DNA from 3 places in the Pseudarthrobacter niigatensis genome. Region 3 is predicted to be linked to each of the others. Evidence: riboswitches for the same ligand, from Rfam matches in the RefSeq annotation. Region 3 holds a riboswitch; each other region holds the start of a gene.

Region 1 (3,026 bases), on a different contig from region 3:
CGTGACCAGCAGGGCCAGCAGGGTGTCCGGCTGGGTGGTGAGGGTCCAGATCACGAAAGCGAAGAAGGCGAAGACCACCCAGACCATGGCAACACCGCCGGGCATCTTGAACTTCGATGCTTCATGCAGGTGCGGCCGGCGGCGGCGGAAGGCGATGTAGCTGGCCAGGATGATCGACCAGACAAAGACGAAGCAGACAGCTGAGACGGTGGTAACCATGTCGAAGGCCTTGCCCACGTCCTGGCCGGCATACATGAGGACGACGCCGGACAGCAGCAGCACGCAGGAGAGGAACAGTGCGTTCTGGGGCACCTTCCGCCGGGACAGTTTGCCAAAGACGTCGGGAGCGTCGCCTTCCTGGGCAAGGCCGAAGACCATGCGGGAGGTCGAGTAGATGCCGGAGTTCGCGGAGGACATCGCGGAGCTAAGCACCACGAGGTTGACGATGGTGGCTGCGGCGCCCAGGCCTGCCAGGGAGAACATGGCGATGAAGGGGCTGTGGCCGGCCCTGAACTCGGTCCAGGGGGTGACTGCCATCAGGATGATGAGGGCGCCTACGTAGAAGAGGAGCACGCGGATGGGGATGGAGTTGATGGCCTTGGGCAGGTTCCGCTCCGGGTTCTTGGCCTCGGCGGCGGTGGTGCCCACCAGTTCGATTCCCACGAAGGCGAAGACGGCGATCTGGAAGCCCGCCACGAAGCCCATGAACTCGTTCGGGAAGAATCCGCCGTGGCTCCACAGGTTGGTGAAGGTGGCAGGACCGGCGTCGGACTGGAAACCGGTGAAGATCATGAACAGGCCAACGATGATCAGCGCAGCAATGGCAATGATCTTGATGAGCGCGAACCAGAACTCCGTCTCGCCAAAGGCCTTGACGGTGGTGAGGTTCAGCAGGAGAAGGATGGCTACGGTGGCCAGGCCGGGGATCCACAGGGGCACCCCGGGCCACAGTTCCCGGGAGTAGCCGGCGATGGCGATGACATCGGCGATGCCGGTGATGACCCAGCAGAACCAGTAGGTCCAGCCCGTAAAGAAGCCGGCCCACGGGCCCAGCAGGTCTGCGGCGAAATCGCTGAAGGACTTGTAGTTGAGGTTGCTGAGCAGCAGTTCACCCATGGCACGCATGACGAAGAACAGCATGAAACCGATGATCATGTATACGAAGATCACCGAGGGGCCGGCTGCCGAGATGGTCTTGCCGGAACCCATGAACAGGCCAGTGCCGATTGCGCCGCCGATGGCGATCAGTTGGATGTGGCGGTTGCTGAGCTGCCGCTCCAGGTGCGGGGCTCCGCCGCCGGGGGACGTCGGGGAATGGGTCGTCATTGAGGAACTCCATCGTTCGAGCGGCACCCGGGGTGTCGCAAAGATTGGATTTCCTCCCCGCTCTGTCTTGGACCTGAGAGTTTCCACTCGCCGGGATGGCGTGCTTGCACCGTCGGTGAGCCAGGACAGGGCCTGGCTGCTTTCCAGAGTTGCCTCACCGCGGCGGTACGTGGGCCTGAGAGTTTCCTGGGGAGGGTTTGCTCCTACGGCGCCTGCTGAACGTACCGGCAGGGCTCTCCCGCCGCAGGTCAAAAGCGTTGATTGGTAAATCAGTGTTCAGTTATCGGAGTGCATCCGCTGCGGGCTTTCCAGCCGCACGGCGCATTTTTTGGGCCTCCGGAAATCACAGCCGGCGACGGAGCGCCCAGCGTTCTTTGGGCCAGTTCCGCTGCCCGGCCGGATCACGGGGTTCAGTGTGGTGTCCGTCACGAACAAAAGTCAAGCCCGGCATTACGACGCCGCCGTAATGCTGCCGCCGGCGCGCTTCATGACGGACCGACTTGCACCCCCGCGCCGCCATCCTGTAACTTGTGAGCCGAATCACCCACATTTCAATAAGCCTTTCGAGCTGTGGCGGGAGAGTTCTCCCGGCCATCACCGGGCAGGCGCCGTAGGAGCAAATCCTCCCCAGGAATCTCTCAGGCCCATGTACCGTCACGGCGAGGCGACTCTGGAAAGCAGTGCTGCTCCGGCAGTACTCACCGACGGTGCAAGCAGGCCCTGGCTGGGTTTGCGGAATCTCTCAGGTCCAATACAGAGCGGGGAGGGACCCGATCCATGCCGAGCCACCCGTGGCCGGCCAATCCTGGAGTTCCTCATGACGATTCAATCCCAACCGTCTGTCTTTGCGGACCGGCACATCGGTGCACGCCGCCAGGCTGACGTGGACACCATGCTCAAGGCCGTTGGCTACGACAGCGTTGACGGCCTGGTGGACATCGCCGTCCCCAATTCGATCCGCCAGTCCAAGCCGCTCGCGCTCAAGGGCGCCCTCAGCGAGGTTGAGGTGCTTGCGGAACTGCGCCGGCTGGCCGCCAAGAACAAGACCGCTGTCCAGATGATCGGCCAGGGCTACTACGACACCATCACGCCTGCGGTGATCCGCCGGAACGTGCTGGAAGCCCCTGCCTGGTACACCGCCTACACGCCCTACCAGCCCGAAATTTCCCAGGGCCGGCTCGAGGCACTCCTGAACTTCCAGACCATGGTCCAGGACCTGGTAGGGCTGCCCATCGCCAACGCCTCCCTGCTGGACGAAGCCACCGCCGTGGCCGAGGCCGTGCTGATGATGCGCCGCGCCAACAAAAACAAGGACACCCGCGACGGCAGGACCGTCCTGGACGCCGACGTCCTGCCCCAGACCATCGCCATCGTCAAGGGCCGCGCCGAGGCGCTCGGCTTCGAGGTTGAGGTTGCCGACCTGTCCAAGGGCCTGCCTGAAGGTGCGATCAACGGGATCGTGCTCCAGCAGCCCGGCGCCTCAGGCCGCGTCTTCAACCACGCAGGCGTGATCGCCGAGGCGAAGGAACGCGGTGCACTGGTTACCGTCGCCGCCGACCTGCTGGCCCTGACCCTGATCACGCCTCCGGGCGAGCAGGGCGCCGACATCGCCGTCGGCTCCACCCAGCGTTTCGGGGTGCCGCTGTTCTTCGGCGGGCCGCACGCCGCCTACATGGCCGTGGCCAAGGGCCTGGAGCGTT
Region 2 (3,026 bases), on a different contig from region 3:
GCGGCCCGGCAACTGTCCAGCATGGTGACGGGGTCGCCCGCGTGGAGGCCGCACGCGACGTTGGCGCTGGTGGCCAGCTGGAACATCGCCGGATCGCCTCCCGTGGTCCAGGAACCGAATGATTGGCCTACGTCAGCGTTGAGATCCAAGGATGTTGCCTTCCAGGGTCAGGTTGTCAGGCCCGGCAGCCGCGGTCAGCTCCCCGGGGATGGTGTCCGGCATGGGTCCGAACGCCTCCCGGGCGTTCTTGGCCACTGCACGGCCCATCACGAGGTTACCGGCTCCGCCCACAACCGCCCCTATGCCGAAGGGCAGGGCCCGTCCGAACAGCGCGGTGCCCTGCCGCTTGAGCAGGTTCTTGAGGAAGGCGTTCTGGATCCGCTTCCGGACGCTGCCGAATCCCGGGATCGAGGACCTGGACAGCACGTTTCCCCAGACGTCCGCGGGCTTTGCTCCGCCGGCCGCCTGTCCGCTCAGGGTTCCCAGCAGGGCGGTTCCTTCCTCGCCCAGCATGATGGCCATGACCATGGTGCCGGCTTTCTCCGGGTTGGTGAGGCGAATGCCGTGGAGCTCGGCCAGCGACGTCGCATAGAGGGCTGTCGCCTCCAGGAAGCCAACCGTCGCGGCCGCAGACAGTCCCAGCGACGCGACGGTACCCACACCCGGGACGACGGCGGTGGCGCCCACCAAGGCACCTCCGCCGGCCACCGCCCTAAGGTAGTCACGCTCCGCGATGTCTGCGAGCTGCGCTGCGGTAGCCCGCGGATGCTTCTTCTGGAGCCGGCGGATATAGGCCACCACCAAGGGCCGCTGGACCTGCACTGCCTTCAGGAGCATGTTGTGGACGCCGGGCTTGGGCTTGCCCTCGGCATCGAACATTGCGTTATGGGCGGTTTCCTGTGCGATTCGTACTGCGGGATTGCTGCGCCTGGCCATGGTCACCTTCATTCAAATCGACCTGCAGCGGGTGGGCTGCCGTGCTTATCCATCCTATGTGGACAAACACTAAGCATGCTGAACTTTCCGGCCGGCACTTGGTTCTTCCCCGCCGCTCGTCCCTAGCTGCCGGTGCCCGCCAGGTTGTTGAACGTGTACAGGTGCACCCCCTCCACCACCCCGCCGCCCTCCAGCTCCGCAAGGATCGCCTGCGGTGAGTAGAGGCCGCCCTTGAGCAGGCGGCGGCCAAGCGGGCCCCTGCGATTCAGGAGTTTGAGGGACGGGCCCACACCGATTTTCAGTGCGGCACGAATGAGCTGCGCCCGTGGAACGGTGCCGGCAACTCCGGCCCAGACAGGGAGCCGCACCCCTTCCCGGCGGAGCATTTCTGCGTACCACTGGATGCGGGAGGCCGAGAAGCACAGCTGCGTCACCACGGATGAGGCCAGATGCTGCTTTTCCAGCAACGCATCAAGCATATGCAGTTCGCTGTGGCCGGGATGGCCTTCCGGGTAGCCCGCCACACCGGCCCGGATGGTGCCGCCGGACAGCTCGGCGAGGTCCTCCAGCAGCGGAAGGCTGCTGTCATAGGGCCCGGCGGGCTCCCATGCGTCACCGCCGACGGCGAATACTTCGGTGATCCCGGCATCGTGGCAGTTCCGGACCACACCGGCCAGCTGCCCACGGCTTTCGATGCTCCGTGCGGCCAGGTGCGGGACAACCTCGAAGCCGAGGTAGGCAAGCTCGATGGCTGTCCGGATGGTCGGCCCCACACCTTGGCGCGGCAGGCAGGTCACCGTCAGGGCCGTGCCGGCGGGAGCGTGTGCCTGGAAGAGGGCGGCAACGTCCTCGGTGGGATTGACCTGCATCCGGACGGGCAGCGCTGCCCCGGAACCGGAGGCCTGTCCTGCCGCGGGGATCGATGCGGCGGCTGGTGCCATGAGGGATTGAATCGTCATGAGGAACTCCAGGATTGGCCGGCCACGGGTGGCTCGGCATGGATCGGGTCCCTCCCCGCTCTGTATTGGACCTGAGAGATTCCGCAAACCCAGCCAGGGCCTGCTTGCACCGTCGGTGAGTACTGCCGGAGCAGCACTGCTTTCCAGAGTCGCCTCGCCGTGACGGTACATGGGCCTGAGAGATTCCTGGGGAGGATTTGCTCCTACGGCGCCTGCCCGGTGATGGCCGGGAGAACTCTCCCGCCACAGCTCGAAAGGCTGTATTCAAATGTGGTGCCACGGCGGCCGGCGCCTGCCCCTCCGCCTGGGAGGAGTGCAGCGCCGGCCGCGTGGATGGGCCTGCAACTAGCGGAGGATGACCGTCCGGTTGCCGGAGAGGACTATCCGCCCTTCAGCGTGCCAGCGGACGGCATTCGTGAGCGCCTTGCATTCGGCGTCGCGGCCAACCGTGACCAGGTCTGAAGCGGAATACGTGTGGTCCACCTCGATGACCTGCTGCGAAATGATGGGCCCCTCGTCCAGCTCCGAGTTCACGTAGTGGGCAGTGGCGCCCACCGTCTTGACACCGCGTGCGTACGCCTGGTGGTACGGCTTTGCGCCCTTGAAGCTGGGCAGGAACGAGTGGTGGATGTTGATGGCCTTGCCGCTGAGGCGCGTAGTGGCTTCATCGCTGAGCACCTGCATGTAGCGGGCCAGCACCACCAGTTCCACTGCGTACTGGTCCACCAGTTCCAGCAGGCGCCCCTCAGCTTCCGCCTTGGTATCGGGCGTGACCGGGATGTGGTGGAACGGGACACCGTGCCACGCGGCAAGGGGTTCCAGGTCCGGGTGGTTGGACACCACGGCGGCAATCCGGACGGGCAACTCACCGCTGCGGGCGCGGAACAGGAGGTCGTTGAGGCAGTGGTCGTATTTGGACACCATGACCAGGATGGGCTGCTTGCGGCCGTGGCGTTCGAGGCGCCAGTCCATCTGCCACTCCCGGGCCACCTGCTCGAAACCGGTCCGGAGGTGGTCGAGTTCCAGCTCTACCTGGGCGGTGACGTGGATCCGCATGAAGAACCTGCCGCTCGCGCGGTCCCCGAACTGCTTGATGTCCACGATGTAGCATTCCTGCTCGAGCAGGTAGGC
Region 3 (3,026 bases):
GCAGCCCCAACGCAAGCCAATCCCGCCACGGTGGCCGCATGGCGGAGCTGTCCCTTTGTACGGAGGCCGGGCTGATGGAGGTCGTCATGTAATAACTGTACCGTCTGGACGGTACAGTTTGAAACCGAAGCATTCCTTCTTCCCTGCCGGTGGAGGGCATGATGGAAGGCATGCCCCGAAAGCCTGTAGCCCGTGATGCGGTCCTTGACGCCTTCGAGTCCCTGCTGATCGAAGTGGGGGAGCGCGCTGCAACCCTCGACGCCGTAGCCCGTAAGGCCGGGGTGTCCAAAGGTGGCCTCCTCTACCACTTTCCCAACAAGGAAGCGCTCATCGCCGTGCTGCTGGACCGCCTTGAGGGGTTGGCCAAGGCGGATGCCGACGCGATGGCTTCGGCCAGCGAAGGTGCCGCCGCGTATTTCATCCGTTCCTCTGTCTGGGCGGATACTCCTCTGGACCGGGTCATTGTGGCCGCCACGCGGCTTGCCGAGGTGGCGCATGAGGAGACCCGCCGCCGGTTCGCCGCCATCCAGCAGCGGTGGCTGGACGAGATTGCTGCGGATGTGGGGCCCGGCCTGGCAAGGGCTGTCCTGTATATGGGTGACGGTTTGTACTTCAATGCCATGCTTTCCGTGGGCCCTGCGCCGGAAGGCGGAGCAGCCGCTGACGTGGAGGAACTCCTGGCCGCGTTGGAACGGCTCCGCAGGTAGTTTTCCATTTGCCGGAGGGCTTCTGGCGTAGGACAATGGAGAGTTGTGAGGGCTGTCACCGGCCGTCATGATCCAACAAATGAATAGCCTTTGATCTGCGGCGGGAGAGTTCTGCCGGAAGTACAGGCAGGCGCCGTAGGAGCAAATCCTCCCCAGGAATCTCGCAGGCCCCTGTACCGCCGCGGCGAGGCACCTCTGGAAAGCAGCAGGCAGTTGTCCGGCCTCCCTTGGGGGGAAGCGGGACGGCTGTTGTGCTCACCGACGGTGCAAGCGGTTCCTGCGCAGGCAGGCAACGCGGAAACTCTCAGGTCCAATACAGAGCGGGGAGGGACCCGAATAGCTGTGGCGTACCCTGCGCCGCCTGAATAAATGGAGTTCCTTCGTGTCGGTTACCCCAGCCTCCACCACCTTCGTAGACCGCCACATTGGCGCACGCCGCCAGGACGACGTCGACACCATGCTCAAAGCCGTGGGCTACGGCACGGTCGATTCCCTGGTGGACACGGCCGTGCCCAAGGTCATCCGCCAGGACACTGCCCTCCGCCTGCAGGATGCCCTCAGCGAGGTTGAGGTGCTTGCTGAATTGCGCCGGCTGGCCGCCAAGAACAAGACCGCGGTCCAGATGATTGGCCAGGGCTACTACGACACCATCACCCCTGCCGTGATCCGCCGGAACATCCTCGAGGCCCCGGCCTGGTACACCGCCTACACCCCGTACCAGCCCGAAATTTCCCAGGGCCGGCTTGAGGCACTCCTGAACTTCCAGACCATGGTCCAGGACCTGGTGGGCCTGCCCATCGCCAACGCCTCCCTGCTGGATGAAGCCACCGCCGTGGCCGAAGCGGTGCTGCTCATGCGCCGCGCCAACAAGACCAAAGACGCCCACGACGGCAAGACCGTCCTGGACGCCGACGTCCTGCCCCAGACCATTGCCATCGTCAAGGGCCGCGCCGAGGCGCTCGGCTTCGAGGTTGAGGTTGCCGACCTGTCCAAGGGCCTCCCTGAAGGTGCGATCAACGGGATCGTGCTCCAGCAGCCCGGCGCCTCAGGCCGGGTCTGGGATCAGTCCGCCACCATTGCGGCGGCGAAGGACCGCGGTGCGCTGGTTACCGTGGCCGCCGACCTGCTGGCCCTGACCCTGATAACGCCTCCGGGCGAGCAGGGCGCCGACATCGCCGTCGGCTCCACGCAGCGTTTCGGGGTGCCGCTGTTCTTCGGCGGGCCGCACGCCGCCTACATGGCCGTTCGCAAGGGCATGGAGCGTTCGCTGCCCGGCCGCCTGGTGGGCGTGTCCAAGGATGACTCAGGGATGCCCGCGTACCGCCTCGCGCTGCAGACGCGCGAGCAGCACATCCGCCGCGAAAAGGCCACGTCCAACATCTGCACCGCGCAGGCCCTCCTGGCCATCGTCTCCTCCATGTACGCCGTCTACCACGGCCCCGACGGGCTGAAGGCGATCGCGGAAACCGCCCACGGCCACGCGCGAACACTGGCGGCCTCGCTGGCGGGTGCCGGCGTGGAGGTGCTGCACACGAGCTTTTTCGACACCCTGACGGTCCGGGTCCCGGGACGCGCTGCCGCGATTGTCGCCGCCGCCGAAGCACGCGGGATCAACCTGCGTCCCGTCGACGCCGACACCGTGGGCATTTCCCTGGATGAAACCACGACGCCGGCCATCGTCGCCGAGGTTGCCGACGTCTTTGGCGCCACCGTTGCCGGGATCCGCGGCGAGGGCCGGGGCTTTGGGCTGGAGGCCGCCGTGGAGCGTTCCACCGACTACCTGCAGCACCCGGTCTTCAACACGTACCGGTCCGAAACCCAGCTCCTGCGCTACATCCGGAAGCTGTCGGACCGGGACCTGGCGCTGGACCGCACCATGATCCCGCTGGGCTCGTGCACCATGAAGCTGAACGCCACCGCCGAGATGGAAGCCATCTCCTGGCCGGAGTTCGCCTCCATCCACCCCTTCGCCCCGGACTCCCAGACCGAAGGCTGGCGCGAACTCATCGCGGACCTGGAAGCGGACCTGACCACGATCACCGGGTATGACCAGGTGTCCATCCAGCCCAACGCGGGCTCCCAGGGCGAACTGGCCGGGCTGCTGGCTATCCGCGGGTACCACCACTCCCGCGGCGAGCAGCAGCGCAACGTCTGCCTGATCCCGGCCTCGGCCCATGGCACCAACGCTGCCTCCGCCGTCCTGGCCGGCATGAAGGTCGTAGTGGTTGCCACCGCCGCGGACGGCACCATCAATCACGATGACCTGACGGCCAAGATCGAAGCCAATAAGGACGTCCTGTCCTGCATCATGATCACCTA

What was found. Region 3 has a riboswitch for glycine ahead of gcvP (aminomethyl-transferring glycine dehydrogenase). Riboswitches for the same ligand answer to the same signal wherever they lie in the genome.
Region 1: it holds a riboswitch for glycine, as region 3 does, so the genes downstream of both, cycA (D-serine/D-alanine/glycine transporter) here and gcvP (aminomethyl-transferring glycine dehydrogenase) in region 3, are expected to answer to the same signal.
Region 2: it holds a riboswitch for glycine, as region 3 does, so the genes downstream of both, J2T23_RS19155 (methylenetetrahydrofolate reductase) here and gcvP (aminomethyl-transferring glycine dehydrogenase) in region 3, are expected to answer to the same signal.

What each region holds. Positions count from the first base shown of each region.
Region 1 covers NZ_JAUSTB010000021.1:5,241-8,266, reverse strand. The annotation lists gene cycA (D-serine/D-alanine/glycine transporter) at 1-1,326, opposite strand, end outside; glycine riboswitch at 1,480-1,577, opposite strand; glycine riboswitch at 1,891-1,990, shown strand; gene gcvP (aminomethyl-transferring glycine dehydrogenase) at 2,144-3,026, shown strand, end outside.
Region 2 covers NZ_JAUSTB010000021.1:8,590-11,615, reverse strand. The annotation lists gene J2T23_RS19165 (LamB/YcsF family protein) at 1-149, opposite strand, end outside; gene J2T23_RS19160 (hypothetical protein) at 133-936, opposite strand; gene J2T23_RS19155 (methylenetetrahydrofolate reductase) at 1,059-1,895, opposite strand; glycine riboswitch at 2,049-2,148, opposite strand; gene purU (formyltetrahydrofolate deformylase) at 2,241-3,026, opposite strand, start outside.
Region 3 covers NZ_JAUSTB010000009.1:30,376-33,401, forward strand. The annotation lists gene J2T23_RS13675 (MFS transporter) at 1-88, opposite strand, end outside; gene J2T23_RS13680 (TetR/AcrR family transcriptional regulator) at 171-707, shown strand; glycine riboswitch at 799-896, shown strand; gene gcvP (aminomethyl-transferring glycine dehydrogenase) at 1,090-3,026, shown strand, end outside.